3 regions of the Limnobaculum parvum genome follow, and region 1 is predicted to be linked to each of the others. Evidence: riboswitches for the same ligand, from Rfam matches in the RefSeq annotation. Region 1 holds a riboswitch; each other region holds the start of a gene.
The links. A riboswitch is a leader RNA that binds a small molecule or an ion and turns the genes downstream of it on or off. The one in region 1 is predicted to bind thiamine pyrophosphate.

Region 1 (3,277 bases):
TACCACCAACAACGCTAGCTACCGCTGCCCCAACAGCTGAACCAATCAGGCCAAAACCCAGAATGCCGCCACCCGCTTCGCCAGCAACTTTAGTACCTAAACCTAGGCCCGTTGAAAAACCATCGCCAAGGCCAACTAAAGCGCCTTCTATAGCATCACTAAAGTTTGCAGCCCAAGCACCACTCACTTGCTCAATTTCACTATTTTGTAATTCACGCATGATAATTCCCTTTTATGGATATATTAATCAATAAAAAATATTGATAGAAAAAAAAGCCTTAAATATTTAAGGCGAGTTTATTTTTATCACAAATAATTTTTTTATTTCTATTGATTTAAACCAATTTTACATCCTAAATAAGGCTGAATAATTAAAAAATTAAATAAAATGAGTAAACACTTAGCATCCTACCGATAGATAAGATCGCCATAAGGAGATGTCTTAATATCGACTTATTTTCATAGAAATAAAAAGACCACTTCAACGATAAAGCAAAATATATTAATGACTATTGTTGATAAATATCTTTTTTATAAATGGCGATTAAAAACAATAGTGAGTCGCACCAAGAGGCGCATCTCGCTATTTTCTTTCTCACTTCCGTACTTTTTTGGCGACTTTCTCAGACACCGCCTGCCGCTGTTGCTGAAATACTTGAGTCGTTGTACGAATTCTATCAACCAACTCTATTTCTGCGCTAGCAGGTGACCCGCCAACAAAGGGTGGTGCAGGATCATACTCCATTCTGAGTTGCACCATTTTTGCTTCTTCCGGTCCCCTTATTTTGCCCAATAACGTCAGGGCAAAATCAATACCAGAAGTCACACCGGCTCCCGTTACTCGATTACCATCAACCACCACTCGCTGATTCACCGGCTCAACGTCAAAATAGGCCAGTTGCTCAAGCGAAAGCCAGTGGCTGGTTGCACGATAGCCGCTCAATAATCCAGCCGCCGCCAAAACTAAAGAGCCAGTACACACCGAAGTAACATACTGAGCGCCTTCTGCCTGTTGGCGTAAAAAAGTAAGTATTTGCTGATCTTCCATTAACGCCAACTGGCCTGGACCACCAGGAACAAAAAGAATATCGGCTTGAGGAGATTGTTGTAAAGTGACCGTTGGCAAGATTGTCAGGCCGTGCGTATCCCTAACTGGCTCAAGGGTTTTCCACACCAGATGGACATTAAATTGCTTAACGCTGGAAAACACCTCAAATGGCCCCGTTAGATCTAATTGCGTCATATTAGGGTACAACAACATAACAACATTCATTTATGACTCCGAAATCATTAAACAAACGGACACTCGTTTTGTTTCGTCTCACTATACGCTATCCACGTAAAACCACCGATAATGAAATAAGTTAGTATTCACTCCTGATAATAATCCCCTTCCCCACGGACAAAACAGACTCTACAATGTGTCCTTCTCAACGGGGTGCGACATAAAGCTGAGAATGTGTTTAACGTGTGAAATCACACCAGACCATACCCGTAGAACCTGATCCGGTTAATCCCGGCGGAGGGATTTGAGAGTGTGTTCAGTTTCTTCCTATGCCTACTGAATAGCTTAACCAACTCAAAGACCTTTGTTTCCGACTGAACTATTTAGGGGAGTGCAAAGTGTTTAAAAAACTCATCACCGCAATCGGGTTTCTTGCCGTTTGCCCGTTTCTGGCCAATGGGGCAGAAAACCGTCCAACGTTAACCGTCTATACCTATGACTCTTTTGCTTCTGACTGGGGCCCCGGTCCGAAGATCAAGAAAGTCTTTGAAGCACAGTGCCAATGCGAATTGAAACTGGTTCCGCTAGCTGATGGCGTTTCATTGCTTAATCGTTTAAAGATGGAAGGTAAAAAAAGTACCGCAGACATGGTATTGGGATTAGATAATAATTTGCTGGTTGCTGCGAAACAATCCGGCCTGTTTGTCCCACACAAGCTGGATGTAAATGCCCACTCACTGACGCTACCCGGCGGCTGGCAAGACGATACCTTTATCCCGTATGACTATGGCTACTTTGCCTTTGTCTACAATACGGAAAAATTAAAGACACCACCCAAAAGCCTGAATGAGCTGATTGAAAGCCCGGAACAGTGGCGAATTATCTATCAGGATCCACGCACCAGCACCCCAGGACTCGGTTTACTGTTGTGGATGCAAAAAGTGTACGGCGATAAAGCGCCACAGGCCTGGCAAAAGCTGGCGAAGAAAACAGTCACTGTAACCAAAGGTTGGAGTGACGCTTACGGCCTGTTTCTTAAAGGTGAGGCCGATTTAGTCCTCAGCTATACCACCTCTCCGGCCTACCACATCATAGAAGAGAAAGATAATCGCTATGTCGCGGCTAACTTCAGTGAAGGTCACTATATGCAGGTTGAAGTTGCAGGTCTGCTGGCTAATAGCAAACAGCCCGAGTTAGCAGCTAAGTTTATGGCTTTTATGATGACGCCGGCATTCCAACAGGAAATCCCAACCACCAACTGGATGTATCCGGTTATTGATATTCCACTCCCAGAAGCCTTCACTCAAACAGCAAAACCTTCAGCAACACTGGAATTTAGCCCTGAAGAGGTAGCACAACACCGTAGTTCATGGATTCAGGCATGGCAAAACGCCGTCAGCCATTAATCCCTTCCTGGCTCTGGCCGGGTTTGATTGCTGCAACGCTGATCCTCAGCGTTGCGCTTGCAGCTTTTGCTGCGCTATGGCTTTATTCTCCTGCAGGAGATATCCGACAGCTATTGAATGATAGCTATCTGTGGCACGTCGTACGCTTTACCTTCTGGCAGGCATTCCTGTCAGTGTTGGTATCCCTGATACCGGCTATTTTTGTTGCCCGCGCACTCTACCGCCGGCGTTTTATCGGTAGAACGTTAATGTTACGTCTGTGTGCAATGACGCTAGTATTACCGGTGCTGGTCGCTGTTTTTGGCTTACTTAGCGTATATGGTCAACGAGGCTGGCTGGCTAATTTGCTAAATGCTCTGGGGATAGACTATGCTTTTTCACCCTATGGATTACAGGGCATTTTACTGGCTCATGCTTTTTTCAATTTACCTCTCGCGACACGGCTCCTTCTCCAATCGCTGGAAGGTATTGCCGTTGAACAACGCCAGCTCGCCGCTCAATTAGGTATGAGCTCGTGGCAGCGTTTTCGTTTTGTTGAATGGCCAGCCCTAAAGCGCCAACTTCTGCCAACCGGTGCGCTAGTGTTTATGCTATGTTTTGCCAGCTTTGCTACCGTATTATCCCTCGGTGGCGGCCCTAAAGCGAC
Region 2 (3,277 bases), 1.8 Mb from region 1:
CACTGGCTATGGTTGCCAGTGAGCAGTTATCGGAAGAAAGCTCCGCTGAAAAAGTCACGGAACACAGTCTGTAGTCTTCACTGTGTTTGTTACCTGACAGGAAAACCTAATAAATAAGCGTCAATGGACAATCCGGTCGTAAAACCTAAAGCGCGTATATTAGTTTCGTGCTCGACCGGAAGACCATCTGAACTCAACCATAGAGTGTGTCGGGCCTAGCCCGTTAGTTAATTACAGAAGATTTTATTATCACCACCAGCGATGAAAATGGTGTACCGGGCCGATGCCGTGCCCCACTTCCAGACTGTCCGCCATGATCAATGCCTGCTGCAAATAATCTTTAGCCATTTGTACCGTCTGCGCCCAGCTATCACAGCGAGGGCGTAACGCTGCCAGCGCGGCGGAAAGCGTACACCCGGTTCCGTGGGTATGTTTCGTAGCGATTCTTTTGGCACTAAAGCGCAGCGTTTGCTGTGGGGTAATCAACCAGTCCGGGCTTTCCGCCTCACTTAAATGACCGCCTTTCATTAACACCGCCGAACAGCCCATCCCTAACAGCGCTTTCCCTTGCTCCAACATTTCTGACTCACTGGTGGCAACAGGACAATCAAGCAGAGCGGCAGCTTCCGGTAGGTTAGGCGTAATCAGAGAAACTATCGGCAACAACTGACGGCGAATGGCCTCTACTGCATCCAAAGCCAGTAACGGATCGCCACTTTTCGCTACCATCACGGTATCCAGCACCACATAAGGAATGGGGTAGCGTTTTAATGACTCAGCCACGACCTGTACAATATCTGATTCGGCCAACATGCCAATTTTGGCACTGTCGATACGCACATCGTCCAGCACCGAACTAAGCTGGGCTGCCACAAAATCAGGCTCAATGCGATAAACTGACTGCACACCGAGGGTGTTTTGTGCAACCAACGCGGTTATCACGCTGGTACCATAAGCACTCAAGGCAGAGAAGGTTTTTAAGTCAGCCTGTATGCCAGCACCGCCGCTGGGGTCGGTACCGGCAATAGTTAATGCATTAATTCTCATAATGTTTTACCCATCAGGTGTTCTGGTTGCAGTTGATAAAGTAAATCAAGAAAACGAGGAACAAAACTCCCCGGCCCGGTCGCTGCTCCGGCAGCCATACCACCGCAAAAGGCCATCATCATGCAGGCACTGGCAACCAGCTCGAGAGCCTTCTCTTTATCCAGTGATAAAAATGCGGCCACTACCGCCGATAACGCGCAGCCCGTTCCCACCACTCGGGTCATTAACGGATCGCCAAAAGGTAAGGCATAGCAGGTTTGACCGTCGGTCACATAATCAATAGCGCCGGTCACCGCCACGACGGCACCACTGTGGTTGGCTAACTCGATGGCGGCGGGTAGCGCAGCTAAAGAGTCATCGGTGCTGTCAACGCCGCGTCCTGCTGAGTTAAAACCGGCCAGCGCCATAACTTCGGAAGCATTACCGCGAATGGCTGTGGGTTTCATGGTCAGTAATTGGCGGGCGAAGTCGGTACGGTAGCCCAGTCCGCCGACCGCTACCGGATCCAAAACCCAAGGAACACCCGCACCATTTGCCGACGCAACGGCCAGCAACATAGCTTCTGCCTGAGTTTCATTCAGGGTTCCCACATTGACCAGAAGCCCGTTGGCAATCGCGCTAAAATCACCGACTTCTTGTCGAGCCACCACCATTGCCGGTGAAGCACCTAAAGCCAGCAGAACATTGGCGGTAAAATTTTGCACCACCTGATTCGTCAGGCAGTGAACTAAGGGGGAAGCGGTTCGTAGTTGCGTCAGCCAATGGGCCGCAGCAGAAGCGGGAAAAGGTTGAAGGTTGTGAGATAAATTCATAAAGCTCCCAACCGGCGTTAAAGAAGGCAGTACCGGTGGGATACCGTGACTTCCCTACGCTGGCATAATCCAGATCAGGTAATACGGGTGATATCTCAGCCGCTGTACATGTTGCACAGGGCACCCCGAGTCGAAGTAACATATTAGACGATTGAGTCAAAGGATCAAGACATTGTCGGGGGAATCATTAACGTTCCCGCAATGCCTCCTGCACCTTATTCAGCGGTTTAATCAAATAATCCAGCACCGTCTTCTGTCCGGTTTTAATCTCTACGTTGGCAACCATGCCGGGCATAATCGGAAAACGCTTACCGTTTTTATTATGCAGATCGGCATTTTTGGTGCGTACATAAACCCGATAATAGTACTGATCTCGCCGCACCTCATCCTGTATGGTATCCGGTGAAACCACCACCACGGTTCCATCCAGATTGCCATAAATAGAGGAGTCGTAAGCGGTAAGTTTGACCGTTGCCGGAAGATCTGGCCGAATATACGCGATATCACGCGGGTTGATTCGGGTTTCAATCAGCAGATGGTCTTCCAGCGGCACAATCTCCATTAACTTACCGCCCGGAGGCAAAACGCCGCCCACGGTGGTGACCTGAATATCTTTTACCACACCATGCACCGGAGAATAGAGCGTGGCGCGATCCAGTTGATCGGCTTTGCCCGTCATCCCCTCCATTTGGGCATCCAGCTCGGCGTTATTTTTTACCTGTTCCTCACGCGCCCGCACCGCATACTGATTACGTGCTTCATCAATTTTTCCCTGTAACTCAGAGGCCTGACGCTGCAAGCGAATCACTTCAACCCGGCTGGCGGCCCCTTTTTCAATCAGTGGCTGGGTCATTTTCAGTTCGGCGTTAACCAGATCGTACGAACGCTGCAAGTTGGAAACCGTTTCGTCCCGATTACGCCGCCTTGATTCATACAGTTGACGTTCCCGCGCCACCAGTTCTGGTTCCTGTAATGTATCGGGACTGAATTCCAGCGGTGCCCCAGTCAATTCAGAACGCAAACGCTCTGCAGAGGCTCGCAGAGTTCTAACCCGTGATGCCGCCTCACCATAGTTAGACTGGAAACGTTTAGGATCGAGCTGGGCCAGCACCTGTCCCTTGTTAACAATGTCGCCTTCATGTACCGGCATGGCAGAAACAATGCCGCCATCCAGACTCTCTATGACCTGAGCGCGAGTTGAAGGCGTCACTTTCCCCGTTCCCACGGTCACTTCATCTAATGAAGCAAAACTCGCCCAGATAAACAGCAGTATTCCACCCAATAACGTCAGCCAAACCACTGATGAATGACGGCGTCCTTGCTGGGCCATATCTTCCTGCATTGATAGTTCAGTCATGGCTTTATCCTCAAGCGACGATAGATGCGACATGGGTGTTATGGCGAGCCTGATTCAGGAT
Region 3 (3,277 bases), 1.5 Mb from region 1:
CAAAATGCTAATCATCATGCTCAGATCGACATAATGCGATGGTATCTTCAATCAATCGACGCGCTATCGTACCCGGAGGAGGAAGTTGAGGAAGATTGTCATAGCGAAACCAGTCAGCATCCAGCAATTCTGAAGTATCGATTTTCAGTTCTCCGCCCGCGTAATCAGCTAAGTAAGCCATCATCAGGGAGTGTGGAAACGGCCAAGGCTGAGAGGAGATATAGCGCAGATTAGTCACCTGCAAATTACTCTCTTCTTGTACTTCTCGGGCTACCGCTTGCTCCAGTGTTTCCCCCACTTCAACAAAGCCAGCCAGTGCGGTGTAAATCCCCCTCGATGGCGGTTATGTTGCGCCAGTAAAATCCGGTCTTCACGACGGATCGCAACGATAATGCAAGGGGCAATTTGCGGATAGTTGCGCTGGCGGCAGTTATTGCACAAACAGGCCCACTCCCGATCGCTGCTATACATAGGATGACCACAGTAGCCACAGAACTTATGTGCCCGATAGAATTCCTCTAGCTGAACCGCTCTGCCTGCAAGTTGAAACAATCCACGGTCTTCATTTAGCAATTGCCGAACCGAAGCCATATCCCTTGAGCGTTCTTTACATACCAGCCAAACAGACTCACTTTGCCACTCACCAATTCGATGGGCTTTTTCACCGGATAAGCCAAAATCTTTAGCACTACCACAGGGAACCTCACCTTTTGGCAACCATAATTTCCCGGCGTGGCTCAATAACCACCAGCCAGATTCATTACCTTGTAGTTGTTGTTCCATAAACGTTTTGCTCAACCTCTTAATTTGCTGGCAATCTAACAACAATAGATTTACATTACTTTAACTTGCTATTTTACTAACAGCCATCACTCTGGAAACACTATGCTAAACCAACTCGAAAGCTTAGCCGAGCGCGTGGGCGGCAAAATCAAACTGATTGATCAGTGGTTAGAATCACGTAAAAACCTACTGGTTACTTATTACCGTCTTGTTGGTATTAAGCCAAATAAAGAAAAAAATGTCCCTCTCGATGAGAAAGCCCTAATCGATTTTGGACACCATCTGGTGGACTATCTCTCCTCTTGCCATTTTCATATTTATGACAAAGTCATTACTCAGGAAGAGGGCGCCAGTAGCCCAAATCTGCTTATTGGCCAAAAAGCCTACCCGAGATTAGAAGAGAATACCCAAAAGATTATGGCGTTCTACGACAATTATGTCGAAAAGGGCATCAACGAAGACACCATATTACAACTGCATGAAGATCTTTCAACCGTTGGTGAACTGTTGGAAAGACGCTTCTCGCTGGAAGATAAACTGATTCAGGAAGCGACCAATAGCTGGCTTAGCCATCACTCATCCACTGCATCAGAAAAATAACTAAAGGTGGTGCTAATTTCTGGCACCATTTGAGTATAAACCGAGCGGGAAAACCACTTATGGTTTTTGTTAGCTGACTTATACTGTGTTGTATCACTGTGTTTGGTGATTAATCTTGTCGGAGTGCCTAGTGCCACCTAGTGACACAGGCTGAGACCGTTAATTCGGGATCCGCGGAACCTGATCGGGCTAATACCCGCGAAGGGAACAAGAGTAATATCATTCAGATAAACCGAAAACGTTTAACGCCTTTTCGGCTTTATCATTACTCCCTCTCCGAGCTCCGGACAAGCAATCCTTAATGATATTAGGAGCTTGCTATGTCTAACCGAAGAACCCAACGCGCTCAGGCGCAGCAATTTATTGACCAGCTACAGGGAAGCGCCTTTCCCAATTCAAAACGTATCTATCTGCAAGGCTCACAAGCCGATTTGCGTGTTCCCATGCGTGAAATTCAGTTATCACCAACGCTGGTGGGTGGCCACCAAGAAAATCCTGAATATCAGGACAATGAAGCCATACCGGTTTACGATACTTCAGGTCCCTATGGCGATCCTCTGGCAACGCTGGATGTTCGACAAGGGCTATCAACGCTACGGAAAAACTGGATCGAACAACGTGGTGATTCTGAGTTTTTGCCTCAGGTCAGCTCACTCTTTACCCAAAAAAGGTTGGCTGACGAAGGGTTAGACCATCTGCGTTATACGCATCTCCCCGCACCCCGCAAAGCCAAACCCGGCAAACGCGTTACCCAGTTACACTACGCCAGAGCGGGTATCGTAACCCCAGAGATGGAATTTATTGCCATCCGCGAAAATATGGGGCGGGAACGGATTCGCACCGAGGTATTGAAGCAACAACACCCAGGGCAAAACTTTGGTGCCGTATTGCCGGACAATATCACCCCGGAATTTGTCCGTAATGAGGTAGCGTCAGGCCGAGCCATCATTCCTCTGAATATTAACCACCCAGAATCAGAACCCATGATTATCGGCCGAAATTTTCTGGTAAAAGTGAACGCTAACATTGGTAATTCAGCACTGACCTCCTCTATTGAAGAAGAAGTCGAGAAACTGGTTTGGTCTACCCGCTGGGGCGCCGATACGGTAATGGACCTCTCTACCGGGCGCTATATTCATGAAACACGCGAATGGATTATTCGTAACAGCCCGGTGCCTATCGGTACCGTCCCCATTTATCAGGCTCTAGAAAAAGTTAACGGTATTGCTGAAAACCTCAGTTGGGAAGTATTTAAAGACACGCTGATCGAGCAGGCTGAACAAGGCGTCGATTACTTCACCATTCATGCCGGAGTGCTGCTACGTTATGTGCCGATGACCGCCAATCGCCTGACGGGAATTGTCTCTCGGGGTGGCGCTATCATGGCGAAATGGTGCTTATCTCACCATCAGGAGAACTTTCTCTATCAACACTTTGGCGAAATCTGTGAGTTATGCAGCCAGTACGATGTTGCACTTTCGCTGGGTGACGGCCTGCGCCCCGGCTCCATTCAGGATGCCAATGATGAAGCACAGTTTGCAGAACTAAAAACACTCGGTGAACTCACCAAAATCGCTTGGGAGTATGACGTTCAGGTAATGATTGAAGGCCCTGGTCATATTCCCATGCACATGATTCGCCAAAACATGACCCTTGAGTTAGAGCACTGCCATGAAGCCCCCTTTTATACCTTAGGGCCACTGACAACCGATATCGCCCCGGGATACGACCACTTTACCTCCGGGATTGGTGCTGCCCTGATAGGCTGGTTTGGCTGCGCTATGCTGTGTTATGTCACTCCCAAAGAGCATCTTGGTTTACCAAATAAAGAAGATGTCAAACAGGGGCTTATTACCTACAAAATTGCCGCTCACGCTGCCGATCTGGCGAAAGG

Region 2: linked by a shared signal. The riboswitch ahead of thiM (hydroxyethylthiazole kinase) and the one ahead of thiB (thiamine ABC transporter substrate binding subunit) in region 1 are both predicted to bind thiamine pyrophosphate.
Region 3: linked by a shared signal. The riboswitch ahead of thiC (phosphomethylpyrimidine synthase ThiC) and the one ahead of thiB (thiamine ABC transporter substrate binding subunit) in region 1 are both predicted to bind thiamine pyrophosphate.

Annotation. Positions count from the first base shown of each region.
Region 1 is NZ_CP029185.2:2,779,942-2,783,218, forward strand. Features, by position in the region: gene HYN51_RS11645 (DUF5862 family protein) at 1-220, opposite strand, end outside; gene HYN51_RS11650 (DJ-1/PfpI family protein) at 596-1,273, opposite strand; TPP riboswitch at 1,425-1,546, shown strand; gene thiB (thiamine ABC transporter substrate binding subunit) at 1,624-2,631, shown strand; gene thiP (thiamine/thiamine pyrophosphate ABC transporter permease ThiP) at 2,607-3,277, shown strand, end outside.
Region 2 is NZ_CP029185.2:1,023,353-1,026,629, reverse strand. Features, by position in the region: gene epd (erythrose-4-phosphate dehydrogenase) at 1-74, shown strand, start outside; gene thiD (bifunctional hydroxymethylpyrimidine kinase/phosphomethylpyrimidine kinase) at 250-1,050, opposite strand; gene thiM (hydroxyethylthiazole kinase) at 1,044-1,859, opposite strand; TPP riboswitch at 1,894-1,997, opposite strand; gene HYN51_RS03885 (HlyD family efflux transporter periplasmic adaptor subunit) at 2,047-3,216, opposite strand; gene HYN51_RS03880 (type I secretion system permease/ATPase) at 3,227-3,277, opposite strand, start outside.
Region 3 is NZ_CP029185.2:388,719-391,995, reverse strand. Features, by position in the region: partial or broken gene nudC (NAD(+) diphosphatase) at 8-783, opposite strand; gene rsd (sigma D regulator) at 886-1,383, shown strand; TPP riboswitch at 1,493-1,607, shown strand; gene thiC (phosphomethylpyrimidine synthase ThiC) at 1,704-3,277, shown strand, end outside.